2 regions of the Mycobacterium sp. WMMD1722 genome follow, and region 2 is predicted to be linked to the other one. Evidence: predicted binding sites of a transcription regulator. Region 2 holds the regulator's gene; the other holds the start of a gene.

Region 1 (15,869 bases), 630 kb from region 2:
GCAGGGTCAGCACCGCGCGGCTGCCGGTGTGGTCGAGCACCAGCGCCGAGGCGGTGATGTGGCCCGGCGCGCAGCTGCGCAGACAGGCGTCGGGCCGGGCGTCCAGGAACGCGAGCATGGCGTGGCGCAGCGAATCCTGCGCCGGATCGGGGGCCGCCCACTCGCGCAGCGTCGTGACGGCCGACGCGTGCAAACTCACCGGCGGACCAGCAGCCCGTCGGTCGGTCCGGGTTCGCGCGGGGTGACCGGCTCGACGGGATGGCCGATCGCGACGGCGCCGAGCGGTTCCCAGTCGGCGGGCAGGTCGAGTTCCTCGCGCACCACGTCGGCGGCGAAGATCGTCGACCCCACCCAGCAGCTGCCGAGGCCGCGAACGGCGAGCGCCACCAGCAGGGCCTGCACCGCGGCACCGCCGGCCACGGTGAACATGGTGTGTTCGGCCGCGGTGCGTGTGGGGTCGGGATAGTCGTGCGCGCCGTCGGGGACCAGAAACGGGATGACGAGTTCGGGTGCGTCGTAAAGGATCTGGCCGCGCGCGGTGCGGCGGTCGATCGAATCGGCCGTCCTGCCGTCACCGGCCAGATCGGCGCTCCAGCGGTCCTTCATCCGATCGAGCGTGCGCCGGCGCACCGCCCGGTCCTGGACCCAGACGAAGCGCACGGGTCGGGTGTGGTGCGGTGCCGGCGCGGTGAGCGCCTCGGCGACCGCATCTTCGACCAGCTCGGCGGCAACGGATTCGGTGGCGAATCGACGCACCGACCGGCGTAGCAGCAGGGCCTCGCGTCTGCCCCGGGCGATGGATTCCTCGGTGCCCAGCCAGAACAGATCATCCGCACCGGAGCGGAGCAGGTCACCTGCTCTGGAGCCGTTGTCGGGCAACCGAAGTCCGCGCACGACAGCAACGGGGACGCCGGTGAGCTTGCCTTTGACCAGATCGGCGGCCGCGGCGATCTCGTCGGCGACGGCCACCTCGGTCACCACCAGTTCATTGCCGTGCGCGTCGTGGGCGCCGGTGTATCCGTACAGCACCGGCAGCCCCGCCGAACCGATCGCCGCGTCGATCTGTCCGTTGCGCCAGGCGCGGCCCATGGTGTCGGTGATGACGACGCCGACCGTCACGTCCAGCAGTTCGGAAAGCGCGGCGCGCAGGGCCGCCGCGCTGCCGTCGGGGTCCACCGGCAGCAGGGCCAGTTCGTCGGTGTCGACGTTGGACCCGTCGACACCGGCGGCGGCCTGGATCAGCCCGATCGCGTTCTCGGTGATGAGGGTGCGCCCCTTGCGCGCCAGCACCCGGACCGCCTCTTCGTCGATCAACTTGCGGCGCAACGTGTCCCGTTCCTCGGGATCGGCAGGCGCGGCGACGATGCGGCCCTCGCACTTGGACACCACCTTGCTGGTGACCACGACGACGTCGCCGTCGCGCAGCCACGGTGCGGCGCCGGCCAGGGCGGCAGCCAGGTCGTCACCCGGGCGGAATTCCGGCAGACCCGGTACCGGCAGCAGTTCGATCGTCGCGGCGGCACCGTGCTCGATGTGGCTGGTGCCGTGCTCGATGTGGCTGGTGCCGTGCTCGATGTGGCTGGTGCCGTGTTCGATCGGCCCGGTCACGGCCACACCCCGGCCAGTTCGAGACCGGCCTGCACCATCGTCGCGGTGGTGGCCGGATCTGTCATCAGCAGCGGTACCGCGCGCACCTGCACCCCGTCGATCGTCGCGTCGTCACCGGTGTGCACCAGCCAGCCGTCGAGGATGCCCGTGCTCGACCTGGCGCCGTAGTGACCGCCGACGGCCTCGGAGGTGGTGGGTACGCCGATCACCGACAGGCACTCGTCGGCCATGCCGCGCAACGGCTTTCCCGACACGATGGGGGAGTAGCCGATGACCCGCGCCCCGGTGGTCCGCAACGCGGCGCGGATGCCGGGCACCGTCAGGATGGCGCCGATGCTGACGACGGGATTGGACGGGGCGATCAATACGGCGTCCGCCCCGGCGATCGCGTCGACCACGCCGGGGCCCGCCGTGGCCTTGTCGGCTCCGACGAACGCGAAGCTGTGCGTCGGCACCTTGGCGCGATAGCGCACCCACCATTCCTGGAAGTGGATGGCGCCCCGGTCGCCGGTCTGCGGGTCGGTGATGACGACGTGGGTCTCGCTGCGGTCGTCGCTGGCGGGCAGGAGCCGGGCCCCGGGTGACCACCGGTCGCACAGCGCCTGGGTGACCTGGGACAGCGGATAGCCCGCGCGCAGCATCTGGCTGCGCACCAGGTGGGTCGCCAGATCGCGGTCGCCCAGTCCGAACCAGTCGGGCTGTACGCCGTAGGCGGCGAGTTCCTCCTTGGCGTGCCAGGTTTCGTCGCGATGGCCCCAGCCGCGTTCGGGGTCGATACCGCCGCCGAGGGTGTACATGCAGGTGTCCAGATCAGGGCAGATGCGCACACCGAACATCCAGGCGTCGTCGCCGACGTTGACGACCGCGGTGAGCTCGTGCTCGGGCGGTTGCGCAGCAGGCGTCTGCGCGAACTGACCGAGCCCGAGCAGATGCTGCACGCCGAGCAGGAAGCGGGCACCGCCCACACCGCCGACCAAGACCGTGACCTTCACACCGACCGAGATTAGGCGGTGCGATACGGCGCGGCAGCACCCGTCCTGGGGTGGCGGTGGTCACGGAGTGGACACGCCGAGATTTCCGACGCGCCGCATCTTTGTCACGGGGTGGTATGAATTCCTGTTCAAGCGCTTGACCCGGGCAGCTAACGCGTGTGTAATCACACCAGTGTCATTCCCGGTACGCCTCCCGAAGCTGGTGTTGCAGACCGAGATTCGATCACTTGTTCGAATTGAATCGGTCCCTTGGGCACGGTACGGGGCCACCAGCGGAACAACGACACACAACCAGGAGGGCGGGGAAATGTCTTTTGAGTCAAGGGATTTCGATCAAGTGGTGCGATTCGACAACCGGATGCTCGGCTCGTACGGCAGCGCGCCGTACACCGGCGGTCAGCCGGCGCCGGTGAGCCCGATGGGCCGGCCGCAGCTCAGCGTCGTCCCGGACCGGGTCGAGTTCGAGCCGGCAATCACCGAGGACGCCGACGCCGACCTGTGGCAGGAGCGGGCGCTGTGCGCCCAGACCGACCCCGAGGCGTTCTTCCCCGAGAAGGGCGGATCGACCCGCGAGGCCAAGCGGATCTGCATGGGCTGCGAGGTTCGTGACGAATGCCTCGACTATGCACTGGCCCATGACGAGCGCTTCGGCATCTGGGGTGGACTCTCCGAGCGCGAGCGCCGCCGGCTCAAGCGCGGCATCATCTGAGGCCGCACCGGCGCGGATCCACCGAATAATGCGGATCCCCAGCATCAGACCCAACAGGTAGTACCCGCGGGCGTGGCCCGCACCTCACTCGTCGTCGATCGTCGGGTCGACGACGGAGGGCTCGACGCCCAGATAGGTGGCCACCTGCGCCACCAACACCTCATGCAACAGGTCCGCGAGTTCGTCGGAGTCCTTCGCCCGCCGCTCGATCGGTCTTCTGAACAACACGATTCGTGCCCGCGTGGCGTTTCCGCGGACATCCACCCCGGCCGGAATGAGCCGGGCCAGCGCGATCGGCCCGTCGGCGACGACTTCGGGTGGCCACTGCACGCTCTCCGGATCCTTCGGCGCCATCCGGGGAATCTCGTCGACCGCGACGTCGAGGGTCGCGACCCGGTCTTGCCAGCGCCGCTCGATCGGCTCGTACGCTTCGAGCACCGCCATGTCGAATCGCTCGGCGCGGCTGCGCCAACCCGGCACCGTCGGCGGGAGCAGCGGACCGCGCATCCCGCGCCCGCGGCGCGAGGTCGATCGGTTGCGCTCGGGCACGAAGTGGATCGTAACGGTTGGCTATCGGCCGCTCCGCCGCTGCGCGTGTCCGGCACCGCCCGGAGTTTGTCCCGCGATAGCCTTCCGTTCGTGAATGTTCCCCGTCGCTGCTGCCGGCCCGGGTGCCCCCACTATGCGGTGGCGACGCTGACGTTCGTCTACTCCGATTCCACCGCAGTCGTCGGCCCGCTGGCCATCGTCTCGGAGCCGCACTCGTGGGACCTGTGCGTGGGCCACGCCAGCCGCATCACCGCACCGCGAGGCTGGGAGCTGGTCCGCCACGCCGGCCCGCTGCCCACGCATCCGGACGACGACGACCTGGTCGCGCTCGCCGACGCGGTCCGCGAGGGCCGCCAGCCCGCCGCGCCGGCCAACGGGGTGGTGGCCGGCTTCTCCGATCCGGGTGGCGTCGGGGCCGGCGGGAGTGCGCTGGTCGCAACACCGGTGCGGCGTCCGGAGAACAATGGACGGCGGCGCGGTCACCTGCGGGTACTGCCGGACCCCGGTGAGTGACCAGTTCGGGTGAGTCCAGCGGCCGTCCCGGCGACGGCCCCTGAGATGGCCACTGGCCCCTCACCTCCCTGCGGCTAGGCTGGCGGCGAGCTTCTCCTCGACGCTTCCTCGACCCTAGGAGTCGTATGTCCCGCCCGGCCGCAACCGTGGATCGCGTCATCAAGGCCTATGACGTGCGTGGTCTGGTCGGCGAGGAACTCGACGAAGGGTTCGTCGCCGAGGTCGGCGGTGCCTTCGCCCGCCTGGTCCGGGCCGACGCAGCACAGGTGGTCATCGGTCACGACATGCGGGCGAGCTCGCCGGCCCTGTCGGAGGCCTTCGCCGACGGGGTGACGGCCCAAGGCCTGGACGTGGTCCGGATCGGATTGGCGTCGACCGATCAGCTCTATTTCGCCTCCGGGTCGATGGACTGCCCCGGTGCGATGTTCACCGCGAGCCACAATCCCGCGGCGTACAACGGCATCAAGTTGTGCCGGGCCGGCGCCAAACCCGTGGGTCGCGACACCGGGCTGGCCCAGATCGCCGCAGAGGTGAGCGCCGGTGTGCCGGCCTACGACGGGCCGCGAGGCACCGTTTCCGAACGCGACGTGCTGGCCGACTACGGCGCGTTCCTGCGCTCGCTGGTGCACCTCGACGGGCTGCGGCCGCTCCGGGTGGCCGTCGACGCCGGCAACGGGATGGCCGGGCACACCGCCCCCGCAGTATTCGGACCGATCGATGCGGTGACGGTGCTGCCGTTGTTCTTCGAACTCGACGGCACGTTCCCCAACCACGAGGCCAATCCGCTGGATCCGGCCAATCTGGTCGATCTCCAGTCCTTCGTGCTCGAGACCGGGGCCGAGATCGGGTTGGCCTTCGACGGCGACGCCGATCGCTGTTTCGTCGTCGACGAACAGGGCAGGCCGGTGTCGCCGTCGGCGGTGACCGCGCTGGTGGCGGCCCGCGAATTGCAGCACGAGATCGGCGGCACGATCATCCACAACCTGATCACCTCCCGGGCGGTTCCCGAGCTCGTGGTCGAACGCGGAGGTACGCCGGTGCGTTCGCGGGTCGGCCACAGCTACATCAAGGGTCTGATGGCCGAGACCGGGGCGATCTTCGGCGGGGAGCACTCCGCGCACTACTACTTCCGCGACTTCTGGGGCGCCGACTCCGGGATGCTGGCCGCTCTGCACGTGCTGGCCGCACTCGGCGAACAGGATCGGCCCCTGTCGGAACTGATGGCCGACTACCACCGCTACGAGGCCTCCGGCGAGCTCAACTTCACGGTGACCGACGCGGCCGACTGCGTCGACGCCGTGCTGGTGTCCTACGGCCACCGCATCAACTCCATCGACCATCTCGACGGGGTCACCGTGGATCTGGGCGACGGGTGCTGGTTCAACTTGCGCACCTCCAACACCGAACCGCTGCTGCGCCTCAACGTCGAGGCCCGGACCACCGAGGAGGTCGGCGAGGTCGTCGACCACGTGGCCGGGCTGATCACCGCCCGCAACGGAACGTCGCCGTGATGAGCAGCGCGTCCTCGGCCGCCGTGATCGACCTCGACGACGCCGACGGTTTGGTCGCCGCCGATCGCGACGGCCTGTTGCGGGCGGCGGCGATGGCCGGTGCGCAGGTGCGCGCCACCGCGGCGGCGCTGGACGAGGGAACGCTCGAAGAGCTGCGAGCCCCGCAGCCGCCTCGCACCGTCATCTGGGTGGCCGGTCGTGGGACTGCACAGACGGCGGGCGCCCTGCTCGCAGCGGCGTTCGGCGCCTCGCTGGCCGCACCCGTCGCGGTGGCCACCGAGGCACCGCCGTGGGTCGGAGCGCTCGACGTGATGATCGTCGCGGGCGACGATCCGGCCGAACCCCTGTTGGTGAGCTCCGCGGCCATGGCGGCACGCCGCGGTGCGCGCGTCGTCGCGGTGGCGCCGTTCGAGGGGCCGCTGCGCGATGCGACGGCCGGGCGGGCGGTCTGGCTCCCGCCGCGGCTGTGGGTACCCGACGACTTCGGGCTGGTGCGTTATCTGGCGGCCGGCCTGGCGGTACTGCAGGTTGTCGATGCCGGTTTCCGGGTCGACCTCGGCGAACTCGCCGACGAACTGGACGCCGAAGCGCTGCGCAACAGTCCCGCCCGCGAACTGTTCACCAATCCGGCCAAGGCGTTGGCCGACCGGATCACCGGGCGCGACGTGGTGCTCGCCGGAGACGAGGCCACGACGCTGACGCTGGCCCGCCACGGTGCGGCAGTGCTGCTACGGGTCGCGCAGGAGACCGTGGCCGCGGTCGGGTTGACCGATGTGCTGGTCGCGCTGCGGGCCGGTTTCGGACGGTCCGCGGGGGGAGCCCAGCCGTCGATCTTCCACGACGAGGAGCTCGACGGGCCACTGCCGCAACGGGTGCGCACCCTGGTCCTCACCACCGGACGCGACCGGGCCGCCGTGGCGGCGCGGGTGAGCGGCTACGACGATCTGGAGGTGGTCGACGCGGACGACGTCCCGGATGCGCCGAACGTCGGATCGCCGGCCCCCGGAGCCGGGCGGTTGGAACACCAGCTGGCCAAGCTGGCCGTGCGGTTGGAGATGACCGCGGTCTACCTGCGACTGGTTCGAGGATGAGCGAGTGCATCTGCTGAGGGGGGCGGTGCGGACCTACGCGTGGGGTTCGCGGACCGCGATTGCGGAGTTCACCGGAAGGCCAAGTCCGACAGCGCATCCCGAGGCGGAGCTGTGGTTCGGCGCGCATCCGGGTGACCCGGCGTATCTGCAGGACGGGGACCGCGAAATCTCGCTGCTCGAGGCCGTGCGGGCCGATCCGGACGGCCAGCTCGGTGCGCCGACGGTGCGGCGCTTCGGCGACGCGCTGCCGTTCCTGGTCAAGGTGCTCGCCGCCGACGAGCCGCTCTCGCTGCAGGCCCATCCCAGTGCCGTACAGGCCGCCGAAGGCTATGCCCGCGAAGAACAGTTGGGCATTCCGGTGACGGCGCCCATGCGCAATTACCGCGACCGCAGCCACAAGCCGGAGCTGCTGGTGGCACTCGACCGCTTCGAGGCGCTCGCCGGTTTCCGGCCGGTCGCCGCGACCGTCGAACTGTTGCACGCCCTGCAGGTCCCGCAGCTCGCCCCGTCGATCAACCTGCTGTCCGGACAGTCCGAGCCCGACGGACTGCGCGCGCTGTTCACCACCTGGATCACCGCGCCGCAGCCGCATCTCGACGAGCTGGTTCCGGCCGTCCTCGACGGGGCGATCAACTATGTCCGCGAGGGGCACACCACGTTCGCCGCGGAGGCCAGGACGGTGCTCGAACTCGGCGAGCGCTATCCCAATGACGCCGGTGTGCTCGCGGCGCTGCTACTCAACCGCATCACCCTGCGGCCGGGTGAGGGCATCTATCTTCCGGCCGGCAACCTGCACGCCTATCTGCATGGTGTCGGCTTCGAGGTGATGGCCAACTCCGACAACGTGTTGCGCGGCGGGCTGACGCCCAAACACGTCGATGTGCCGGAGCTGCTGCGCGTTCTCGACTTCACCCCGACGCCTGATCTGGTGTTGCGTCCCGAATCCGGCCGCGCCCCGATGGAATTGGTGTACCGCACACCGGCGCCGGAATTCGAGGTCTCGGTGGTCGAACTCGGTGGGGACGATCTGGGCCACGAGATCGACGCCCCGGCCGGCCAGGACGGCCCGCAGGTGCTGCTGTGCACCGACGGTTCGGCCACCCTGCACGCCAAGGGCACGACGCTGACCATGCAGCGGGGTTCGGCGGCCTGGGTCGCCGCGGACGACGGACCGATCCGCCTGCTTGCCCAGGTGCCCGCGAAGCTGTTCCGCGTCACCGTCGGGTCGTGACGAGCGTCCTCGTGCGGCCTCGCCGGGCTGACCGTTTCTGCGCCAGCCACAATCCCATGTTGTGCCGCACGGTGCGGCCCACCAGTCGCGCCGACGGCACCATGTAGAGGCTGTCGAGCAGGCTGAACCGCCGCAGAAACCATTCGGCGAGAACAGGATCGGTTTCGGCGGCGCCGAGGAACTGGTCGAAGAGCCCCCCGACAGGCGCGTACCACCAGGGCACCGGCCCATCCGTGGTGGCGCGGTGCAGGGTCAGATCGCCGATCGCATTCATCTGCCACACCGGGTACGTCGTCTTCGCCGTCGCCCGGTTGAGTTCCGCGGCCACGCGGTCGTCGGGGTACTGCAGGGCGCGGCAAAGATGGCCGGCCTGCAGCGAGGTCATGGTCATGCCCTGCCCGAAGGTGGGATTGAAGCTCACCACCGCGTCGCCGAACGGCACGATGCCCAGCGGGAACCGGTCGAGTTTGTCGTAGCGGCGCCACCGGCTCGTCGGGTACTTGTGAAAGGCCATATCGCCCAACGGGGTTCCGGCGCGCAGCGCCGAAGCGACGTGCGCGGGCAGGATCGTGTCGGCCAGATCGCAGATCTGCCCGAAGTCCTGCGGCGGCTGCACCTTCCCCACACCGAACGTGGTCACGTTCCAGTTGCCGTCCTCGTAGAACAGCATGCCCAGCCCCAGTGGCTGCTCGGCCGATGCGCCCGCCACCACCACCTTCTCGGCCAGCGCCGACTCCGGGATGTGCACCTGCTGGGTGGCGTAGGCGATGCCGACGTCCACGGTGTCCTCGCGGGGCCGCTCGTACCCCCACTGGGCCAGCCACACCGGCAACCGGGTGCCGCGCCCGGTGGCGTCGACGACCAGGTCGGCGGCCACCGCCTCGGTGCCGTCGCCGGTATCGAGCACCACCCCGGTGACCCGACCCGCCGCCGCGTCGAAGATCGGTTCGTTGACCGAGCGGCGTTCGATCGTCACGTTCGGGATCTGGGCCGTGCGCCGCCGGATCTGCCATTCCAGCTGCGGCCGGCTCGGCACATAGGCGGTGAACTCGTCGCGCAGGGTGTGGTTCGTGCCGAGCACATGGCCGGCGGCGCCGAAGTGGATGCAGTCCGGCCGGTTCTCCAGGATCGGCACGCCCGCCTCCACCATGCCGGCGAGCAGACCGGGATAGAGGCGCTCGAATTCCTGCGCGCCGCGGGCCATCAGCAGATGGACGTGCCGCCCCTGCGGGACCGCGGCCCGGTTGGCCGGCCCGTCGGGCAGCGCATCGCGCTCGTACACCGTCACCTGGCCGTAGACCTCGGAGAGCACCCGCGCGGCGCACATGCCCGCGATGCTGCCGCCGATCACCACGGCGTGTTTAGTAGTCCGCCCCATCGGTGCACAGTACTCGGTACATTGCCCAGACTCGATGGATCAACAACCGCCCGGAAGGAAATGTGATGGCCGGTAGATGGCGTACGAAATCCGTCGAGCAGTCGATCGCCGACACCGACGAACCGGGCACCCGGCTGCGCAAGGATCTGAGCTGGTGGGATCTGACTGTTTTCGGTGTCTCGGTGGTCATCGGCGCGGGCATCTTCACCATCACGGCGTCCACGGCGGGCAACCTGACCGGCCCGGCCATCTCGATCTCGTTCATTCTCGCGGCGATCTCCTGCGGCCTCGCGGCGCTGTGCTACGCGGAGTTCGCCTCGACGGTTCCGGTGGCCGGCAGCGCCTACACGTTCTCCTACGCCACCTTCGGCGAGTTCGTCGCCTGGATCATCGGCTGGGACCTGATCCTCGAATTCGCCGTCGCGGCCGCCGTGGTCGCCAAGGGGTGGTCGAGCTACCTCGGCACCGTCTTCGATTTCGGGGGCGGGACCGTGCAGGTCGCGGGGCTCACCATCGACTGGGGGGCGCTGCTGATCGTCGCCATCGTCACCGCGCTGTTGGCACGCGGGACGAAACTCTCGGCGGGGGTCAGCCTGGTCATCACCATCATCAAGGTGGCCGTGGTGCTGCTCGTGGTGATCGTCGGCGCGTTCTTCATCAAGACCGCCAACTACACGCCGTTCATCCCGCCCGCCGAGCCCGGCGCGGGTGGTTCCGGTGCGGAGCAGTCGCTGTTCTCGTTGATCACCGGGGCCGAGGGCAGCTCCTACGGCTGGTACGGCCTGCTGGCCGGTGCGTCGATCGTGTTCTTCGCGTTCATCGGCTTCGACATCGTCGCCACCACCGCCGAGGAGACCAAGAACCCGCAGCGCGACGTGCCCCGCGGCATCCTGGCCTCCCTGGCGATCGTCACCGTGCTCTACGTGGCGGTGTCGGTCGTGCTGTCGGGCATGGTGTCCTACACCGAGTTGCGCGCGGCCGGGGGTGAGGCGAACCTGGCGACCGCGTTCGAGGCGAACGGGGTCAACTGGGCGGCCACCGCCATCTCGATCGGCGCCCTGGCGGGTCTGACCACCGTGGTGATCGTGTTGATGCTCGGCCAGACCAGGGTGCTGTTCGCGATGTCCCGCGACGGTCTGGTGCCTCGTCAGCTGGCCAAGACCGGTGAACACGGGACCCCGGTGCGCATCACCCTGATCGTCGGGGCGGTCGTCGCGCTCACCGCCGCGGTGTTCCCGATCGGCAAGCTCGAAGAGATGGTCAACATCGGCACCCTCTTCGCGTTCGTGCTGGTGTCGGCCGGGGTGATCGTGCTGCGCCGCACGCGTCCCGATCTCAAGCGCGGCTTCAAGGCGCCGCTGGTGCCGATCCTGCCGATCGCCGCGATCATCGCGTGCGTCTGGCTGATGCTGAACCTGACCGGCCTGACCTGGATTCGCTTCCTGATCTGGATGGCGATCGGCGTGGTCGTCTACTTCCTCTACGGCCGTCGGCATTCGGTGCTGGGCACCCGGGAGCGAGCCACCCTGTAGGCCGTTTACAAAATGCGGTCCAATGTCTAGACAAGAGACAAATGCCGCAATATAGTCAACCGCATGGAAGCGACGGTTGATGTTCAGCAGTGGCGGGACCGCAAACGCCATCTGTGGTTGATGGGTCTGATCGTTCCGACGGCGTTGTTCGTGATGCTGCCGATGACCTGGGGTCTGAACCAGGCGGGTTGGCATGCCGCGGCGCAGGCGCCGTTCTGGATCGGCCCGATCCTGCTGTATCTGGTGCTGCCGGCCCTGGATCTACGGTTCGGTGCCGACGGCCAGAATCCGCCGGAGGAGGTGATGGATCGGCTGGAGAACGACCGGTACTACCGGTACTGCACCTATCTGTTCATCCCCTTCCAGTACGCGAGCATGGTGCTGGGGGCCTATCTGTTCACCGCGCCGGATCTGACCTGGCTGGGGTTCGACGCCGGGCTGGGCTGGCCCGCCAAGATCGGCCTGGCGTTGTCGGTGGGCATGCTCGGCGGGGTCGGCATCAACACCGCGCACGAACTCGGCCACAAGAAGGGCGCGCTGGAGCGATGGCTGAGCAAGATCACCCTCGCGCAGACCTGGTACGGCCACTTCTACGTCGAGCACAACCGGGGCCACCACGTGCGGGTGGCCACCCCTGAGGATCCCGCGTCGGCACGGTTCGGGGAGACGTTCTGGGAGTTCTTGCCGCGCAGCATCTGGGGGAGTCTGCGGTCGTCCTGGGAGCTGGAGTCCGCGCGGCTCCGCCGCCGGAACCGCACGGTGTGGCATCCGTCCAACGACGTGCTCAACGCCTGGGCGATGTCGGTGGTGCTGTGGGGCGTGTTGATCGCGGTGTTCGGGTGGACCGTCCTGCCGTTCCTGCTGATCCAGGCGGTGTTCGGGTTCACGCTGCTCGAGACCGTCAACTATCTCGAGCACTACGGCCTGCTGCGCCAGCGCACGGCGAGCGGCCGCTACGAACGCTGCACCCCCGAGCACAGCTGGAACTCCGATCACCTGGTGACCAATCTGTTCCTGTACCACCTGCAGCGCCATAGTGACCACCACGCGAACCCGACGCGTCGCTATCAGACGCTGCGCAGCATGGACGGCGCGCCGAACCTGCCCAGCGGCTACGCCACGATGATCGCCCTGACCTACCTGCCGCCGGTGTGGCGCCGGGTGATGGACCACCGCGTCCTGGACCACTACGACGGCGACCTCACCCGGGTGAACATCCACCCGCGGGTACGCGAACGGGTGCTGGCCCGTTACTCGGAATCGACAGAGAGGATCTGACCATGGACGACTACAAGCTGTTCGTCTGCGTGCAGTGCGGCTTCGAGTACGACGAGGCCAAGGGTTGGCCCGAGGACGGCATCGCCCCGGGAACCCGGTGGGCCGACATTCCCGAGGACTGGAGCTGCCCGGACTGCGGCGCGGCCAAGAGCGACTTCGAGATGGTCGAGGTCGCCAGGCCGTGACAGTGGGCCTGGCGGGCGGGGATATCGTCGCGCATGTGAACAGCCCGCGCCGGACCGCGCCGCGCATCCCCTACGCCGAGGCGTCGAGGGTGCTGCTGCACGACTCCATCCTCGACGGCATGCGCGAACTGCTGAGCAGCCGCGACTGGGCGGCGATCACCCTGTCCGACGTCGCCAAGGCGGCCGGGGTGAGCCGGCAGACCATCTACAACGAGTTCGGCTCCCGGCACGGTCTGGCGCAGGGATACGCACTGCGACTGGCCGATCGCCTGGTCGACGCCGTCGATCAGGCGATCGAGGCCAACGTCGGCGACGTGCACGCAGCGTTCCTGGAGGGCTTCCGGGCGTTCTTCAGCGAGTCAGCCGCCGACCCGCTGGTGATCTCGCTGCTGTCCGGTGACACCAAACCCGACCTGCTACAGATCATCACCACCGGCAGCGGACCGATCATCGCCCGGTGCTCAGAGCGGTTAACGTCGACTTTTCAGGACAGCTGGGTCAAGGCCAGCGACGAGGACGCCGGCATCCTGGCCCGCGCGATCGTGCGCCTGGCGATGAGCTACGTCTCGATGCCGCCGGAGGCCAACCATGACGTGGCCGGTGACCTGGCCAGATTGATGACGCCCTTCGCCGAACGCTACGGTGTCATTGATAACCCTTAGCCGGCAGAGCGCCCCCGCTGTCCCCACCGCACGAGCGCCTGTCCCGCGAGCCCGCAGGCCGAGGGTGTCCGCGGCGCAGCTGTGCGCTCATCTGCCATCGACGATCGACAAAGGGGCTCTACACACATGACCACGACTGAACAGCGGCTCTCGGCCGACGTGCTCAACGGCATCGACTTCAAGGTCGCCGATCTGTCTCTGGCCGAGTTCGGCCGCAAGGAGATCCGCCTCGCCGAGCACGAGATGCCCGGTTTGATGGCACTGCGCCGCGAATACGCCGACGTGCAACCGCTCAAAGGTGCCCGGATCTCCGGTTCGCTGCACATGACCGTCCAGACCGCCGTCCTGATCGAGACACTGACGTCCCTCGGTGCGGAGGTCCGCTGGGCGAGCTGCAACATCTTCTCGACCCAGGACCACGCCGCGGCGGCCGTCGTCGTCGGGCCGCACGGCACCCCCGAGGAGCCCAAGGGTGTCCCCGTCTTCGCGTGGAAGGGTGAAACCCTCGAGGAGTACTGGTGGGCCGCCGAGCAGATGCTGACCTGGCCGGGCGAACCCGCCAACATGATCCTCGACGACGGCGGTGACGCCACCATGCTGGTGCTGCGCGGAGCCGAGTTCGAGAAGGCCGGCGTCGTGCCCCCCACCGAGGACGACGACCCGGCCGAGTGGAAGGTCTTCCTGGCGCTGGTGCGTGCAGGGTTCACGCCCGCCTCGGAAGGTGAAGGCAAGTGGACCAAGATCGCCGCATCGGTCAAGGGCGTCACCGAGGAGACCACGACGGGCGTGCTGCGCCTGACCCAGTTCGCCGCCGCCGGCACCCTGGCCTTCCCGGCCATCAACGTCAACGACTCGGTGACCAAGAGCAAGTTCGACAACAAGTACGGCACCCGGCACTCGCTGATCGACGGCATCAACCGCGGCACCGACGCCCTCATCGGCGGCAAGAAGGTGCTGATCTGTGGTTACGGCGACGTGGGCAAGGGCTGCGCCGAGTCGATGGCCGGCCAGGGTGCGCGCGTCCAGGTCACCGAGATCGATCCGATCAACGCGCTGCAGGCGCTGATGGACGGCTACGACGTGGTCACCGTCGAGCAGGCGATCGGCGACGCCGACATCGTCATCACCTCGACCGGCAACAAGGACATCATCACCCTCGAGCACATGAAGGCGATGAAGGATCACTCCATCCTGGGCAACATCGGCCACTTCGACAACGAGATCGACATCGCGGCTCTCGAGCGGTCCGGTGCCACCCGGATCAACATCAAGCCGCAGGTCGACGAGTGGACCTTCGGGGACACCGGTAAGGCCATCATCCTGCTGTCGGAGGGCCGTCTGCTCAACCTGGGCAACGCGACCGGCCACCCGTCGTTCGTGATGAGCAACAGTTTCTCCAACCAGGTCATCGCGCAGATCGAGCTGTGGACCAAGAACGACGAGTACGACAACGAGGTCTACCGGCTGGCCAAGCATCTCGACGAGAAGGTCGCCAAGATCCACGTCGAGGCGCTCGGTGGCACGCTGACCAAGCTCACCAAGGAGCAGGCGGAGTACATCAACGTCGACGTCGAGGGCCCCTACAAGCCGGAGCACTACCGCTACTGATCTCCCGCTCTACCGCGAGCAGACACAGAATCGCCCTTTTCCTCCGAGAATTGGGCGATTTTGTGTCTGCTCGGCTTAGTGTTCGGCCATGGTTCGGGGGGTCCGGGGTCTGCTGGCGCTCGTCTTGGCAGTCGTCGCCGTCCTCGCGGGCGGCCCCGTCGCCCGGGCCGACGACCCGACCAACGACGCGTACGACCCGTACTACAACGAGGACGAGTGCCAGGCGTTCTACCAACCACCGGACCCGCTGCCACCGGGGGCGCCCGGTGACGTGATCCGCACCGAACCGTCGCGGCTGGTGCTCGAGCCGTCCGGTCAGCTCGGCATGATCGTGGCCGACGGTACGCGAATCATGTACCGCACCAACGACGCCAGGGGTAACCCGATCGCCGTCACCGGCACGTACTTCGAACCGCACAATTCGTGGCCGCATCCGGGGCCGCGCCCACTCATCGTGTACGGGCCGGGCACCCAGGGCCAGGGTGACCAATGCGCGCCGTCGAGGCAGTTCAATCAGGGCATCCACTGGCGGCCGTATCTGGACGTCGCGGTCAACTACGAGGAGATGTTCGTCGCGACCATGGTCGCGCGCGGCTTCGCGATCGTGATGACCGATTACGAGGGCCTCGGCACCCCGGGCCTGCACACCTACGCCAACCGGGCGTCGCAGGGCCACGCCATGCTCGACGCGGGCCGCGCGGCGTTGCGATTGCCGGACACCTCGCTCGAACCCGATGGGCCGGTGGCATTCTGGGGCTATTCGCAGGGCGGTGGGGCGGCGGCGTCGGCGGCCGAGATGGCGCAGGAGTACGCACCGGAGCTCGACATCGTCGGCAGCTACGCCGGCGCGCCGCCCGCCGACCTCAAGGCGCTGTTCCCGTTCATCGACGGCAGCGCGCTGGTCGGCGCCGTGGGCTACGCCCTCAACGGCATCATCGCCGCCTACCCCGAGCACGAAGCCGCGATCCGGGCCACGCTCACCCCACGCGGCGCCGACCTGCTCGAGAAGGTCAAGGACCAGT
Region 2 (15,869 bases):
GTGCTGGCGCCCACCCGCGAGCTGGCCAGCCAGATCACCTCCACCCTCGAGCCGCTGGCCGCGGCCTACGATCTGCGCGTCGCGACCATCTTCGGTGGCGTGTCGCAGAATCCCCAGGCCGCCGCGCTGCGCGCGGGTGTCGACATCGTCGTCGCCTGCCCCGGGCGGCTCGAAGATCTCATGCGGCAGAAGCTGATCAGCCTGGACGCGGTCGAGATCACCGTGCTCGACGAAGCCGACCACATGGCCGATCTCGGATTCCTGCCCGGGGTGACCCGCATCCTGTCGGCCACCCCCGCCGGCGGACAGCGCCTGCTGTTCTCGGCCACCCTGGACAACGGGGTGGACAAACTGGTGCGCCGCTTCCTGCGTGAACCCGTCACCCATTCGGTCGACGAGGTGAACGCGCCGCCGCCGGCCATGACCCACCACGTGTTCCATGTCGCGGGGGCGCAGGAGAAGACCAAGCTCGTGCAGACCCTGGCGTCGGGCACCGGTCGCCGAATCCTGTTCATGCGCACCAAACATCAGGCTCGCAAACTCGCCCGCCAGCTCACCGAGGCCGGGGTGCCCTCGGTCGACCTGCACGGCAACCTGTCCCAGAACGCCCGCGAGCGCAACCTCGCCGCGTTCTCCAGCGGGGAGGCCAGTGTGCTCGTCGCGACCGACATCGCCGCTCGCGGGGTGCACGTCGACGAGGTGGAACTCGTCGTGCACGTCGACCCGCCGGTCGAGCACAAGGCGTATCTGCACCGCTCCGGCCGCACGGCGCGCGCTGGAAGTGCCGGTGACGTGGTGACCGTGGTGCTGCCCGACCAGCGCCGGGACACCTCGGCGCTGCTGCGCCGGGCCGGGATCACCGTCGCGCCACAGCAGGTGGCCGCCGACTCGGCCGAGGTGGCCGCGCTGGTGGGCGAGGTGGCGCCCTACCGTGCCCCGGCCCCGAAGCCGGTCGAGCAGCCACGTGCGGCCGGCGGTGGCCGGCCCCGCCGTGGGCGCCCGGCCAAGCCGCAGCAGCGCAACGGTGAGCCGGCCCGCACTCACGGTGGCGGTGACCAGGCCAGTCGCAACCGCAGGCCGCGGCGCCGTCCGCAGGCCGCGCGCTAGGCTCGCCGCCGCACCACCGGCGGCTCGTGCGCGCGCACCGGTGGCGGTGTCGCGTCGAAGCGCTCGACCTCGACGAGGACATGGGCGCCGGTGCAGCCGCGGGCCAGTGACGACGTACCGACGTCGTCGGTCAGCACATTCGGGTTGCCGTGCACGCACATGGCGTCCGGATCGGCCGGGTCAGCCGGATCGAACCATGCGCCCGTGGGCAGTTGCACCACCTGCGGGCGCAGCCCGTCGTCGACGACCAGACCGGCCAGGCAGGCCCCGCGGTCGTTGAACACCCGCACCACGTCGCCGGCGTCCAACCCACGCGCCGCGGCGTCGTCGGGGTGCATTCGGATGGCCTCGCGGCCGGCGACTTTGGCACGTTGGCTGGTTGCCCCGCCGTCGAGTTGACCGTGCAGTCGAGACGGCGGCTGGTTGGCGATCAGATGCAGGGGGTACGCCTGCGCGCGCGGGCCGCCGAGCCATTCGGTCGGCGGAAACCAGGTGGGGTGCCCCGCGCAATCGGGATAGCCGAATCCGTCGATCGTCTCGGAGAAGATCTCGATTCGGCCGCTCGGTGTCCCGAGCCGGTGGTTGACCGGATCGGCGCGGAAATCGGCCAGCAACGTCAGCCCCGGTTCGGTCGGCAGTCGTAGGCTGCCTCGTCGCCAGAACTCTTCGAACGTCGGCACGGTGAAATCCAGGCCCGCTGCCCACTGCTGGTACAGATGCGCCAGCCACTGCCGCGCCGAGCGGCCCTCGGTGAACGCTTCGGCGAAGCCGAGCCGGTCGGCCAGCGCCGCGAAGGTGTCATAGTCGTCCCGGCTTTCGGCATACGGCTCGACCAGACGGGGCATCGCCATGAACACCGGGTCATTGCGTGATCCCGAATAATCCTCCCGCTCGAAGGCGGTCGTGGATGGCACCACGATGTCGGCGTGTTTGGCCATGGCCGTCCAGTACGGATCGTGCACCACCACGGTGTCCACCCGGGCCAGTGCGCGCCGCAACCGTGGAATGTTCTGGTGGTGGTGAAACGGATTGCCGCCGGCCCAGTAGACACAACGGATGTCGGGGTAGGTCAGCCGCGTACCGTTGTAGTCGAACGGTTCTCCTGGATGGAGCAGCATATCGGTCACCGCCGCGACCGGGATGAAAGTGCGGACCGGGTTGACGCCCTGTGGCAGGCGGGGCAGACCGCAACGCAGTGGCGCAAGCCCTGATTCGTTCATCGAGCCGTAGCCGTGGCCGAAGCCCCCACCGGGAACACCGATCTGACCGAGCATGGCCGCCAGTGTCAGACCCATCCACGGCGCCTGCTCGCCGTGGCGGACACGCTGCAATGACCAGCTCACGGTGACCAGGGTTCGCCCGGCAGCCATCGTGCGCGCGAGTGCGGTGAGTTCACCGGCGGGCACACCGCAGATCTGCTCGGCCCACTGTGGTGACTTCGCCACACCGTCGTCGAGGCCCAGCAGGTAGCGTTCGAATCGGTGGTATCCCACGCAATATCGCTGCAGGAAGCCATGATCGGCCAGCCCTTCGGTTGCCAGGACGTGGGCCAACGCGAGCATGATCGCGACGTCGGTGCCCGGAACCGGTGCGTACCAACGGTGTTCGCCATCGACGTCGTCGCGCTGAGGCGAAAAGGACACGATCTGCCCGCCGCGTGCACGGAATCGTCGCAGCGCCGCACGCGCCGGATGGGCGGTGGTGCCCCCGTGGTTGGTGCCGGTGTTCTTCAGCGCCAGACCGCCGAAGCACACGAGCAGATCGGTGTGGGAGACGATGACCTCCCAATTCGTCGAGCGTTTGAACAAATCGTCGTGGGTGCCCACCACGTGCGGCATGATCACGCCGGTCGCCCCGAGACTGTAGGAGTGGCGCGAGAAGGTGTAGCCGCCGAGCAGCTTGAGGAAGCGATGTACCTGGCTCTGCGCGTGATGGAAGCGGCCCGCGCTCGCCCAACCGTAGGAACCCCCGTAGATCGCCTCGTTGCCGTGGGTGTCGACCACCCGGCGCAACTCGGCGGCAAGCCGTTCGGTCAACTCGTCCCAGGACACCGCGACGAATTCGTCGGCGCCCCGGGCGGCGCTCGGCCCCGGACCGTCGTCGAGCCAGCCGCGCCGGATCGCAGGGGTGGCGATGCGCGACCGGTGCCGGATCGAGCCGGGCAGGTTGCCCAGCAGGGGGGAGGGATCGCTGTCGGCGGCCGGCGGGGTCACCGCGGCGATGTCGCCGGACTCGATGTACGCGGCAAAGGCCCCCCAGTGGGTCAGGCTCGTCGGCGCGGGAGCCACGGGGTCGGCCATGACGCGCCATTCTAGGGCCCGGCCGACGTCACAAACCGGTCAGCCAACCATCCGGTTGGCTGGTATAGGGTCGGCGCACCTGCACCAACACCGGAGGTGAGCAATGAGCGGTCCCGTCGCCTACCAGCGCACGCTGTTCGAGCCCGAGCACGAGCTGTTTCGCGAGTCGTACCGGGCCTTCCTCGAACGCCATGTGGCGCCGCAGCACGATCAATGGGAGAAGGACAAGATCGTCGATCGCGGCGTCTGGCTGGAGGCGGGGAAGCAGGGCTTCCTCGGCATGGCGGTGCCCGAGGAGTTCGGTGGCGGAGGCAACGCGGACTTCCGCTACAACACCATCATCACCGAGGAGACGTCGGCGGGTCGCTACAGCGGCATCGGCTTCAGTCTGCACAACGACGTCGTGGCGCCCTATCTGCTCCGGTTGGCCACCGAGGAGCAGAAGCAGCGCTGGCTGCCGAAATTCTGCTCCGGGGAACTGATCACGGCGATCGCCATGACCGAACCCGGCACCGGTAGTGACCTGCAGGGGATCAAGACCCGCGCGGTCCGTGACGGCGACCGGTACATCCTCAACGGCTCGAAGACGTTCATCACCAACGGGATCAACGCCGACCTGGTGATCGTGGTTGCTCAGACCGATCCGGACAAGGGCGCTCTGGGATTCTCACTGCTGGTCGTGGAACGGGGGATGGATGGATTCGAGCGCGGTCGCCATCTCGACAAGATCGGCCTCGACGCTCAGGACACCGCCGAATTGTCCTTCACCGATGTCGCGGTGCCCGCGGAGAATCTCCTCGGTGAGGAGGGCCAGGGATTCGTCTATCTGATGCAGAACCTGCCGCAGGAACGCATCTCGATCGCCATCATGGCCGCGGCGGCGATGGAGTCCGCGCTCGCGCAGACCGTTCAATACGCCAAGGAACGCAAGGCTTTCGGCAAGCCGATCGGCAGCTTCCAGAACTCGCGATTCCTGCTCGCCGAACTGGCCACCGAGGCGACCGCAGTGCGAATCATGGTCGACGAGTTCATCGGTCTGCACCTCGACGACAAGCTGACCGCTGAACAGGCGGCAATGGCCAAGTGGTACACCACCGAAAAGCAGGTCCATCTGATCGACCGGTGTCTACAACTGCACGGCGGCTACGGCTACATGCGCGAATACCCGATCGCGCGTGCCTATCTCGATGCCCGGGTGCAGACCATCTACGGCGGCACCACCGAGATCATGAAGGAGATCATCGGGCGAAGCCTCGGCGTGTGAGGCGTCGCCGCGCCGCTTTCGTCACCCTCAGGCCGACTTTGGGACGGCAAGTGCTCGCGTCGACTCGAATTTCCAGGTATTTTGCGCAGGATCGGTGTGGTGCGCTCGAAATCGCCGTCACGTGAACAAGGATTGGCCGACGCGATACTTTCGAGGTTCGCCGACACGGGAGGTTCGATGAGCGGGCGACTGACCCTGCTGTGCACGGCGTTGGTACGGGTGACGGCCGGAGTTGCGGTGATGGCGGCCGGAATGCTGCTGGCGCCGACGGCGGCGGCCGATCCTCGTAGCGATGCCAACGACGCCATCACGGCGAGTTACGACGCCAGCGGAGGCCCCGGCGGACCGCTCGGTGCTCGTGAGGGTGATGTCTACCCCGTTGGCGCCGGTTTCGGGCAGAACTTCGCCGCGGGCAAGATGTTCTTCACCCCGGCCACCGGCGCGCACTTCATGCAGGGCGCTGTCCTCGAGAAGTACGAGGCGCTCGGCGGGCCTGCCGACAGCGACCTCGGCTTTCCCACCATCGACGAGGGTCCGGGCCGGGTGGGGCCGGACAGCCGCAACGTCACCTTCTCCGCCGCCGACCGGCCGGTGATCTTCTGGACCCCCGCGACCGGCGCCCGCGTCGTCCGCGGAGCCATCAACGCCGCGTGGGACAAGCTCGGTGGGTCGGCGGGCCAGCTCGGCGTGCCGTCCGATGACGAGGTCTACCGCGGCGGCGTGGTCTCGCAGACGTTCACCGGCGGGGAGATCTCGTACGACACCAAGGCGAAGACCTTCACCACGGTGCCGCCCGAGCTGGCCGACCAGTTGGCCGGCCTCGACGTTCCCGGGGATGCGACCTCGGCCATCGCCGCCGCACGGCGCGCGGCCGGCGGTCCACTCGGCCCACTGGGCGCGGCGGACGGCGGGCAGTATCCAATCGGCGATGACGGGGTTGGACAGAACTACGCCGGCGGAAAGATCTACTACACCCCCGCCACCGGTGCGAATGTGGTGACCGGTCAGGTGCTGGAGAAGTACGAGAGCGTCGGCGGCCCCCAGGGCGATCTCGGATTCCCCACCACCAGCGAGACCGACGGGGGGTTGGGATCCAACAGCCGGATCAGTACCTTCTCCGCGCCGGATCGTCCCGTCATCTTCTGGACGCCCGACTACGGCCCGGTGATCGTGCGTGGCGCGATGAACGCGGCCTGGTCGAAACTCGACGCCGCCCGGGGTCCGCTCGGGGCTCCGATGGCCGACGCCACGGAGAACGGCACGGTCACCACTCAGCGCTTCAGCGGCGGCGTGCTCTCCTACGATCGCGCGACCGGCAAGTTCACCACCGAGCCCGCAAATCTGGCCGCGCAGCTCGCCGGGCTCGAGATCCCCGGCGCGGACCTCCCCGCGAACACGCCCGGACCGCAATCGCAGGCAGCAGATGACGGGGGTAACTGGCTGAACTGGCAGTGGAATTGGTGGTGGCTGCTCGCCCTGGTGCCGGTGCTGATCCTCGCCGGCCTGGCCGTCGGTGCGACGGTGATGGGCCGGCGGCGCGGCCGCCGCGACGAACGCCGGTTCGATGACGACTACTTCGCCGGCTCACCGGACGAAACCTCGTACACGCCGGTCGGCGCGGGAATCGTCGGTGACGGTGGGGACTCCGGGGAGGCCGAACGAGAACACTTCGGCGGGACCTACCCGTCGCCGTCCGGGCTGTTCGGTGATCCCGACGCCGACCGCGACCAGTCGCCGCCCGACGAGGTGGACCTGTGGAACATGCGCGAAGAACCCGTCGGCGCAGGCGACGATGTCGACCATTCCCTCGAAGATCTGGACGACCGGACCGGCGGTGAGGTCGCCGAGGAGGATCCGGATGCGGTGGACACCGCCCCGACCCCGATCGTGACCTCCGACCCCGAACCTGCACTGGCGGCCGCGATGTTCGTCGACGACGCGCCCAGTGGTCGCCACGCGGCCGTCGAGGTGGACGAGCCGACACCCGGCCGGACGGCGATTCATCTCGGCGTCGACGAAACCGGACGGGCACCGGAGGGCTATCCGGTGAAGGCCGACACTCGCTCCGGTCTGTACTGGGCCCCGGGTAGCCGCCACTACCACGAGGCCGTCGCCGAGATCTGGTTCGCCAGCGAGGAGTTCGCGCGGACGAACGGATTCGTCCGCGCCGACTGACGTCAGATCTTGCGGATCACGGTCACGACTTTGCCGAGCACCGCGGCATCGTTGCCCGGGATCGGTTCGAACGCCGGGTTGTGCGGCATGAGCCAGACCTGACCGCGTGAGCGTTTGAACGTCTTGACGGTGGCCTCGCCGTCGATCATGGCGGCGACGATGTCGCCGTTGTCGGCGACGTTCTGCTGACGTACCACCACCCAGTCCCCGTCGCAGATCGCGGCGTCGACCATCGATTCACCGACCACCTTGAGCAGGAAGAGCGATCCTTCCCCGACGAGCTCGCGGGGCAGTGGGAACACGTCCTCGACGGCCTCCTCGGCCAGAATCGGCCCGCCGGCGGCGATCCGGCCCAGAACCGGGACGAACGTGGGTTCCGGGAGCGCATCGCTGCCTGCGACGTCGGTGGTGACGGCCGGCGAGGCGGCGTCGTCGGCAGCCCGCACGTCGACTGCACGGGGCCGGTTGGGATCGCGGCGCAGGAAGCCCTTGCGCTCCAGGGTGCGCAGCTGATGAGCCACCGACGAGGTCGACGTGAGGCCGACCGCGTCACCGATCTCGCGGATACTCGGCGGATAGCCGCGGGTGGTGACCGAGGCGCGAATGACCTCGAGGATGGTGCGCTGACGCTCGGTCAGCCCGGAGCCGGTGCTGCGGCGGCCTTCGCCGCCGGGTGAGTCGCTGCTGTCGTCGGTCATGACTGCTGAATGTAGTCGCGTCGACGCCGATGATCAAACATGTGTTCGACGCGTGTCGCCGCCGATGCGTCCGAGGCGACTTGTCGGTGGGGTGATCTAGCGTTCGCAACAGTTCGATCACACGTTCTAGTGTTCGAACACATGATCGACTACGTTCGAACACACGAGCGACGGTGGAAAGGTAGGAACATGACGATCCTGGAGATGAACCCCGGTCAGGCAGGACCGGTTCGGGTGGTCGGGCGCACCGAGCAGGTCCGGACGCCGGTCGCCCGGCGTAGACCGCCGGCGCGCCGGCCGGCGGGTGCGCCGCTGGCCCACCGGGGGTCCGGTGTGCTGATGTCGCGGGCCTCGCACCGACGCGGACCCATCACCCCGGCCAAGACCGTCCTGCTGGCTCTGGTCGCAGCGGCAATCACCGTCTGGCTCGGGGCGATCGCCCAGCTCGGCGGCGTGGAGGGCGCCCAGGCAGGGGAGCCGCCGCAGCTCGCTGTGGTCCAGGTGCAGGCCGGGGAGACGCTGCACAAGGTCGCGCAGCGGGTGGCACCGGATGCTCCGGTGAGTGACGTCGTCGAACGGATCCGCGAACTCAACCGGCTCGACTCGGCCGCACTGGACGCCGGGCAGACGTTGATCGCGCCCGTCGGGTGAATTCCCAGGCGGTGGGTCAATCCTCCTGCGTCACTTCGTCGATGCCGCCGGCCATGCCCGGACGGGCGCCGCGGACCGGTGCCGCCGCGGCGCAGGTACGCTCGGGGAGGCCCGAGAGGCGGGTCTGCCGGCGAGGCGAAGGAGCGGAGATGCACTGCCCGTTCTGTCGTCATCCTGATTCGCGGGTGGTCGACAGCCGTGAGACCGATGAAGGTCAAGCCATCCGGCGTCGGCGGTCGTGCCCGGAGTGCGGGAAGCGATTCACCACCGTGGAGACCGCGGTGCTCGCGGTGGTCAAACGCAGCGGCGTCACCGAACCGTTCAGCCGGGAGAAGGTGATCAAGGGTGTGCGGCGGGCCTGTCAGGGCCGGCAGGTCGACGACGACGCACTCAACCTCCTCGCTCAGCAGGTCGAGGACGCCGTGCGGGCCACCGGATCGCCCGAGGTCTCCAGCCATGAGGTCGGGTTGGCGATCCTCGGTCCGCTGCGGGATCTCGACGAGGTCGCCTACCTTCGTTTCGCCTCGGTGTATCGGTCCTTCGAGTCGGCAGCCGACTTCGAACGCGAGATCGAAGCGTTGCGCGCACACCGCGACGTCGCGGCACCGGGCTGATCGGACGCTGGAGCGTCGGTCACCCGAGTGAGCGGGACCCGTCGCGGACCACGCGGCCAGCGAAGCGCACCCAGCCCTCCGGGCTCCACGTCGTGTGCAGGTGTGACCCCTTGCCCTGCAGGATTGTCAGATCGCGGCTGAGGAACTCGGTGATCCGTACCGCGGCCGCACCGGTCGCCTCGTCCTCCGGGACGCCGAGATTCGCCGCGAACATCCGCGAGCGGATATGGCCGGCGTCGCGGTCGGTCCAGGTCCACAGGTAGTGCTGGATGTCATCGGAGTAGTCGCCCGCGTCGGCCGCGGCCAGCGCCTCGACGGAGTCGAATTCGTGCAGGGCGAACTCGGGTGCCCAATCCGCGCGGGCGCTGACCGAGGTGAGTTCGTCGTCGTAACCGACCTGCACGATGCCCGCTGGAACCTGAAGTGTGCGCACCGGGACGCCACGGTCGCGCAGCCACCAGGAGGCACCGACCGTCGGATGGCCGGCGAACGGCAGCTCGGTGGCGGGCGTGAAGATGCGCAGGTGCGCGGTGCGGGCGCCGTGCTCGGGTATATCGACGAAAATGGTTTCGCTGTAACCCAATTCGCGGGCGATGCGCTGCCGGTCGGCGGGGCTCACCGTGGCGGCGTCGACGACGCCGAGAGGATTGCCGAAGCTGCCGTCGGGGGCGGTGAACACGCGGAGCACGTCGACGTCGATGGCCATGCGCCGATGCTACGTCGCGCTGCGTCCACGGTCAGGTCGCGCTGCGTTCGTCGGTTCCCATCGCGTCGAGCACGGCCACCCGGGTGTCGGCCGGACCGCTGATGGCGGTCTCTCGAATGCCGGTGCGCAGCAACTGGCGCAGCATTTCCTGATCGTGGGCGGCCGGTGCGGTGGTGTCGATGAAGTTGCGAACCAGCTCGACGAATCGGTCCGGATCGTCGTGGAACGGAAAGTGTCCTGCACCGTCGAAGATGTCCAGCCGCGAGCCCGGCATGGCGGCGTGGGCGAGATGACCGTGGGCGGCGGGGATGACCGAGTCGTGGCTGCCCCAGACCAGTTGCACGGGAACCGATTCGGTGAGGTAACAGCGGTCGAGCATGGTGACCACCTGCCCACGCCAGTCGACGACGGCGCGCAGCGTACGGGCAAAGGCCGAATTGGCCGTCGGCTCGGGCAGGTCGGCGAGAATGCGCATCATCTCCGACAGATCGCGGCCCACGCGGGTGGAGCCCAGCGCCGTGCCCGCGGCGCGGCCGAGCAGCTGCATGGCCGGCAGGACCATCGGTAGCCGCAACAGCGCAAGCGCCTCACTGCCCATCGGCAACGCCGCGATGCGCAGTGCCACGTTGACGTCTTTGGTCACCCCACCGGCGCCGACGAGCACCAGTCGGTCGACGAGTTGGGGGAACTGGTAGGCGAACTGCATGGCGACCCCACCGCCGAGTGAGTGCCCGACCACGGTGGCCCGGTCGATGCCCAGGACGCTGAGCAGATCGCGCATACCGTTGGCATACGCCGCGACGGAGTAGTCGGCGCGCGGCTTGTCGGATCTGCCGTGCCCGAGCAGATCGGGAGCGATGACGGTGAACCGCTGGGCGAGCATGGTCTGGACGGTGCTCCACGTCGTGGAGTTGTCGCCGATCCCGTGGATCAGCAGGATGGCGGGGCCGTCGCCGGCGATCCGGTATGCCCGGCGGTAACCATGAATCGTCCGGAAATGCAGCGTCGGTGTCACGTCGCGGACCGGTTGCAGGTTCGGCTTGCGTTCGATCATATCGGCCAGCCTCGTCGTCGGGCCGGCTGTCCGAGCCCGGCTAGGGGCGTTCCCTCACGGACGGTCCTCCCCGTCGGAGAAGCCGTCCCGGTACCGGTCTTCCTTGTCCTTCTCACCGGTCTGCTGGGCCAGGAAGCGCTCGAACTCGGCGCCGAGTTCATCCCCGCTGGGCAGGTCTTCGTCGTGCGCCAGGAGCGAGCGATTCTCCTGAGCCGCAACGAACGCATCGTACTGTCGCTCCAGGGCCGTCACCACTTGAGCGACCTCGGCGCTGGACTCGACCTGTTCGTTGATCTTGCTGTAGACCTCGGCGCCCGCCTCGACCAGCGCGGCAAGCGGTATCTGCAGCGATGCCGTCTTGGCCACCTCACCGAGCAGCGCTTCGGCGGCCGGCGGGTAGGCCGTCTGGGCCAGATAGTGCGGGACGTGGACGGTGTAGCCGAGGGCGTCGTGGCCATGCTGGGCCATCCGGAACTCGAGCAGGTTCGACACGCTTGCCGGCACCTGAACCTCGCCCACCCACGGGGTGTGCTCGCTGATCAAATCGGTGTTGCTGGCGTGCGCGGTCATCGAGACCGGTCGCGTGTGCGGGACGGCCATCGGGATGGTGCCCAGCCCGATCACCTGGCGCACGCCGAGCCGCTCGGCCAGCAGCCGCACCGCTGTGATGAACCGCTCCCAGCGCAGATCCGGTTCCATCCCGGCGAGCAGGAGGAACGGCGTGCCGACCGTGTCGTGCAGCGCATAGAGGTTCAGCTCGGGTTCCTCGTAGGCGGTGAAGTGGTCGGTCTTGAACGTCATGAGCGGGCGACGCGATCGGTAGTCGAGCAGTTCGTCGATCGCGAACGACGCGACCAGCTCGGTGTCGAGGGTGTTCTTGAGGTGCTGAGCAGCCAGCCGGATCGCGTGCCCGGCATCGGAGAAGCCCTCGAGGGCGTGCACCAGCACCGGGCCGCGACCATCGGCGGCCGACAGCTGCGGAGCCGGGAACTCCAGCTCGTACATGCCCGTCGGATCGGGCTGGTACTGCTCGGGGCTGTCTGCGTTGTCTGCCATCTCACGCCTCCCTTGCCAGGGCGCCGAAGCACCTCCTGGTGAACCAGTGTTGCGCATGTTGCGGTCCCCGCCGCAAGGAGGCCGCCTCAGGGCCAACATCGCCCGGGCAGGGCCGCATTCCACCGAGGATGCCCCGGCCGGGGAGCGGCGAATCGCTTCAGTGAGCGCATCCACAGCCACATCGGGCACCATCGCACTATGCAGCCACGGGTGCGCCACCTCGTTGCGGTCGTGCTGACCGCGGGGTGCGCCTGCGCGGCGGCCGCGTGCACGACGGCGCCGGCCGAACGCGACCAGTCCGCGGTCTCGTCGCTGGCCATCGCCGCCCCGGTGCGCCCGGACCCTCGCATCGGCGCGCTGTTCCCGGGGGACGGGACGGTGCACACCTGCAGCGCCTCGGTGCTCGACACCCCCGGCGCCGACCTCATCCTGACCGCTGCGCACTGTCTGGCCGGTCATCCGGACGCGACGTTCGTGCCCGGGTTGACCGAGGGGGCAGCCGACGACGGTATCCGGGTTCAGGCGGTCTACCTCGATCCCCGCTGGCTGTCCGATCAGGATCCCCGCGCAGACTTCGCAATTCTGCGGCTTGACGCCGCTGTGCCGGCCGCCGGCCGGGGGGTGACCGTCGGTGCGGCGCCGCGGGCGGGAACGGCGGTGACCGTCGAGGGCTATGCCGGTGGGGAGGGCGTCACGCCGATCGGGTGCCGCGCCCCGACCGAGTTGGTCGTCGGTTTCCCGGAATTGCCCTGCGCCGGGCTGGTGGCCGGCATGAGCGGCGCCCCGTGGATCGTCGGCTCAACCGTGGTCGGCCTCATCGGCGGCCTGGATGGCGGGGGCTGTGACGATGACCTCTCGTATTCGCCGCCCTTCGACGCGGCCATCACCGATCTGCTCGCCCGGGCTCAGGCAGGCGGGAACGGTGACGTCGCCCCGGTCGCCGACGACGACGGCTGCTCGGCCGAGCTCACCCCCGGAACTGGCTGAGGGCCCGCAGCTTGTTCATCACGTCCAGCGCGGCCACCTTGTAGGCCTCGGAGAAGGTCGGATAGTTGAACACCGCGTCGACGAGATACTCGACGGTGCCGCCGCACCCCATCACGGCCTGGCCGATGTGCACCATCTCGGTGGCGTTGGTGCCGAAGATGTGCACGCCCAGCAGACGCAGGTCCTCGGTCGACACCAGCAGTTTGAGCATGCCGTAGGAGTCGCCGGCGATCTGGCCGCGAGCGAGCTCGCGGTACCGCGAGACGCCCACCTCGTACGGGATCGAATCCTTGGTGAGGTCGACCTCGGTGGCGCCGACGTAGGACACCTCGGGGATCGAGTAGATGCCGATCGGCTGGAGCTCGGTCATGGAACGACTGGGTTCGTCGAACGCGTGGTAGGTGGCCAGCCGGCCCTGGTCCATCGACGTGGCCGCCAGCGCTGGGAAGCCGATCACGTCGCCGACGGCGTAGATGTGGTCGACCTTGGTGCGGTAGTTCTCGTCGACGAAGATGCGGCCTCGGGCGTCGGCTTCCAACCCGGCGTTCTCCAGATCGAGGTGATCGGTCTGGCCTTGGCGGCCGGCCGAGTACATCACGGTCTCCGCGGGGATCTGCTTACCGCTGGCCAACGTGGTGACCGTGCCGGCCGCACCGACGTCGACCGCAGTGACCTCCTCGCCGAAGCGGAAGGTGACGGCAAGGTCGCGCAGATGGAACTTGAGCGCCTCGATGATCTCGGGATCGCAGAAATCCAGCATGTTGGTGCGCTTCTCGACCACCGTCACCTTGGTGCCCAGCGCGGCGAACATCGAGGCGTATTCGATGCCGATCACCCCGGCGCCGACCACCACCATCGACGACGGGATGAACGTCAGGTCGAGGATGCCGTCGGAGTCGAGCACCCGCTGCTCGTCGAACTCGACACCGACCGGTCTGGCCGGTTTGGTGCCGGTGGCGATGACGATCTTGCGGCCGCTGACGGTCACCCGTTCGGCGCGGTTGGGGTCCTCCACCAGCACGGTGTGTTCGTCGACGAATCGGGCGTGCCCGACGTAGAGCTCGATGCGGTTGCGCATCAGCTGGCTGCGCACCACATCGATCTCCTTGCCGATGACGTGCTGCGTGCGCGCCATGAGGTCGGCAGGGGTGATCTTCTCCTTCACCCGGTAGCTGGCGCCGTAGAGCTCGCGCTGGCTCATGCCGGTCAGGTACACCACGGCTTCGCGCAATGTCTTCGAGGGGATCGTGCCGGTGTTGACGCACACCCCGCCGAGCATGCGGCCGCGCTCGATGACCGCCACCGTCTTGCCCAGCTTCGCCGCGGCGATCGCCGCCTTCTGCCCGCCCGGGCCGGAGCCGATGACGACGAGGTCGTACTCCTGCATGGAACCCATGGCAACAGATCTACGCCGCCGGGCGGCGTCGCGCATGTCGACCGACGTCAATAGCGCGTGAACATTTTTCTGTCCGGGACCGGCAGCGTGCCTGACCCGGCCGGTCAGCGGTCACCTGGATCCCCAGCGGCGAATCCATCCCCAGGCGCCCGGTTGCGCGGCCCCGCGGCGGCCGCCGTGACGGTCGCGACGGCCAATGTTCCTGCTATGACGACATCGCGCTTTTCCGATCACACCCTCGACCATCCCGGCATGCTGATCGCGGCGCTGCCCGCGGTACTCGGTTTCGTCCCGGAACGCTCCCTGGTGCTGCTCACCGTGGACTGTGGCGAGCTGGGATGCGTCCTGCGCATCGATCTGCCCGACCCGCCGGCGCAGATGACCCGTGACCTCGCGCATCTGGCCGAGGTGGCGGCCACGGCGCAGCCGGACGCCGCGATCGCGGTGGTGGTCGACGCCGGGGGCGGTGACCACTGCGATCTCACCGACGATCTGGCCGAGCTGCTCGCCATCCACGGCATCGAACTGCTCGATGCGCACGTGGTGGACCGGGTCGCCGAAGGCGGCCGCTGGTGGTGCGCCGACGGATGTGGCCGCGGTGGACTGATCGACGACCCGTCAGCGTCGCCGATGGCCATGGCCGCGGTGCTCGACGGGCGCCGGCTGTACCCGCGCCGAGCCGATCTGGAGGCGGTCATCGCCGTCGATTCCCGACGCGCCGCAGCGCTGCACAAGGTGATGGGCCCACCGACCGGTCTGGAGTCGGCGCGCGAGGCCCGTGCGGCCGTCGAGGACGCCGTGGCACTCGCCGCCCGGGTGGCCGGGGGACAGGCCATCACCGACGTCGAGGCGGCCCGCGTGGGGGCTGCATTGCGGGACGTGCGCGTCCGCGACACCCTGTTCGCGCTCGCGGTCGGTGTCGAGGCCGGATCCGCCGAAGCACTGTGGGCGACGCTGGCGCGCCTGCTGCCGACACCGTGGCGCACCGAGGCGCAGGTTCTGCTGGCGTTCTCGGCCTACTCCCGAGGCGACGGACCCCTGGCCGGGGTTGCACTCGAGGCGGCACTGCGGGCGGCTCCGGAGCACCGGATGGCGGGCATGCTGGATCAGGCGCTGCAGTCGGGGATGCGCCCGGACCGGATCCGGGAACTCGCCGTCACCGGATACCGGTTGGCCGACCAGCTGGGGGTCCGCCTGCCACCGCGCCGCCTGTTCGGGCGGCGCGCGGGTTGAGGCGGGCGGCTCAGACCTTCTCGACCTTGACGGCGTGGGCCATGTGGTGGGGCAGCTCGACCTGTTCGTGGCCGGGGATGATGATGTGCACGCCGCCGTGATCAGCGGCCTCGACCGTCACGCGCGCGTTGGGCACCACGCCCGCGTCCTTGAGGCGCGCGATCAGCTCGGCGTCGCCCTGTACGTGCTCGGTGAGTTGGCGCACCACCACCGCCACCGGCATGCCGGCGGGCAGTTCGGTGAGCCGCACGAGATTGACCGCTTCCGCGCGCGCCGAGGCGGCCAGGCCCAGTTCGGTGAGGCCGGGGATGGGGTTGCCGAACGGGGATGTCGTCGGATTGTCGAGCACCTGCACCAGGCGGCGCTCGACATCCTCGCTCATGACGTGCTCCCAGCGGCAGGCCTCGGCGTGCACCTCTTCCCACGGCAGGCCGATCACGTCGACCAGCAGCCGCTCGGCCAGCCGGTGTTTGCGCATCACGGCGATGGCCAGCGAGCGACCCTTGTCGGTGAGTTCGAGGTGCCGGTCCCCGGCGACGTGCAGCAGACCGTCGCGCTCCATCCGCGACACGGTCTGGCTCACCGTCGGGCCGCTCTGATCGAGGCGTTCGGCGATGCGCGCACGCAG

The links. The regulator LexA, encoded in region 2, represses DNA repair genes until DNA is damaged. The targets are predictions, from matches to a motif close to CGAACANNTGTTCG.
Region 1: cofD (2-phospho-L-lactate transferase) is a predicted target of LexA. The motif match lies at 2,821-2,834, and genes of this name have one in related genera.

Annotation. Positions count from the first base shown of each region.
Region 1 is NZ_CP186056.1:2,330,501-2,346,369, reverse strand. Features, by position in the region: gene ACN27E_RS11130 (NUDIX hydrolase) at 1-199, opposite strand, end outside; gene ACN27E_RS11125 (coenzyme F420-0:L-glutamate ligase) at 196-1,533, opposite strand; gene cofD (2-phospho-L-lactate transferase) at 1,605-2,600, opposite strand; gene ACN27E_RS11115 (WhiB family transcriptional regulator) at 3,073-3,309, shown strand; gene ACN27E_RS11110 (metallopeptidase family protein) at 3,394-3,816, opposite strand; gene ACN27E_RS11105 (DUF3499 domain-containing protein) at 3,949-4,371, shown strand; gene ACN27E_RS11100 (phosphomannomutase/phosphoglucomutase) at 4,497-5,882, shown strand; gene ACN27E_RS11095 (TobH protein) at 5,882-6,973, shown strand; gene manA (mannose-6-phosphate isomerase, class I) at 6,978-8,204, shown strand; gene ACN27E_RS11085 (FAD-dependent oxidoreductase) at 8,188-9,582, opposite strand; gene ACN27E_RS11080 (amino acid permease) at 9,648-11,114, shown strand; gene ACN27E_RS11075 (alkane 1-monooxygenase) at 11,178-12,392, shown strand; gene ACN27E_RS11070 (rubredoxin) at 12,395-12,577, shown strand; gene ACN27E_RS11065 (TetR family transcriptional regulator) at 12,613-13,239, shown strand; gene ahcY (adenosylhomocysteinase) at 13,366-14,847, shown strand; gene ACN27E_RS11055 (lipase family protein) at 14,936-15,869, shown strand, end outside.
Region 2 is NZ_CP186056.1:1,702,257-1,718,125, reverse strand. Features, by position in the region: gene ACN27E_RS08045 (DEAD/DEAH box helicase) at 1-1,107, shown strand, start outside; gene ACN27E_RS08040 (molybdopterin-dependent oxidoreductase) at 1,104-3,407, opposite strand; gene ACN27E_RS08035 (acyl-CoA dehydrogenase family protein) at 3,511-4,671, shown strand; gene ACN27E_RS08030 (LGFP repeat-containing protein) at 4,849-6,846, shown strand; gene lexA (transcriptional repressor LexA) at 6,849-7,544, opposite strand; gene ACN27E_RS08020 (LysM peptidoglycan-binding domain-containing protein) at 7,734-8,195, shown strand; gene nrdR (transcriptional regulator NrdR) at 8,345-8,809, shown strand; gene ACN27E_RS08010 (PhzF family phenazine biosynthesis protein) at 8,829-9,515, opposite strand; gene ACN27E_RS08005 (alpha/beta fold hydrolase) at 9,547-10,569, opposite strand; gene ACN27E_RS08000 (proteasome assembly chaperone family protein) at 10,624-11,625, opposite strand; gene ACN27E_RS07995 (trypsin-like serine peptidase) at 11,824-12,612, shown strand; gene sthA (Si-specific NAD(P)(+) transhydrogenase) at 12,593-13,999, opposite strand; gene ACN27E_RS07985 (DUF4192 domain-containing protein) at 14,216-15,241, shown strand; gene ACN27E_RS07980 (iron dependent repressor, metal binding and dimerization domain protein) at 15,252-15,869, opposite strand, start outside.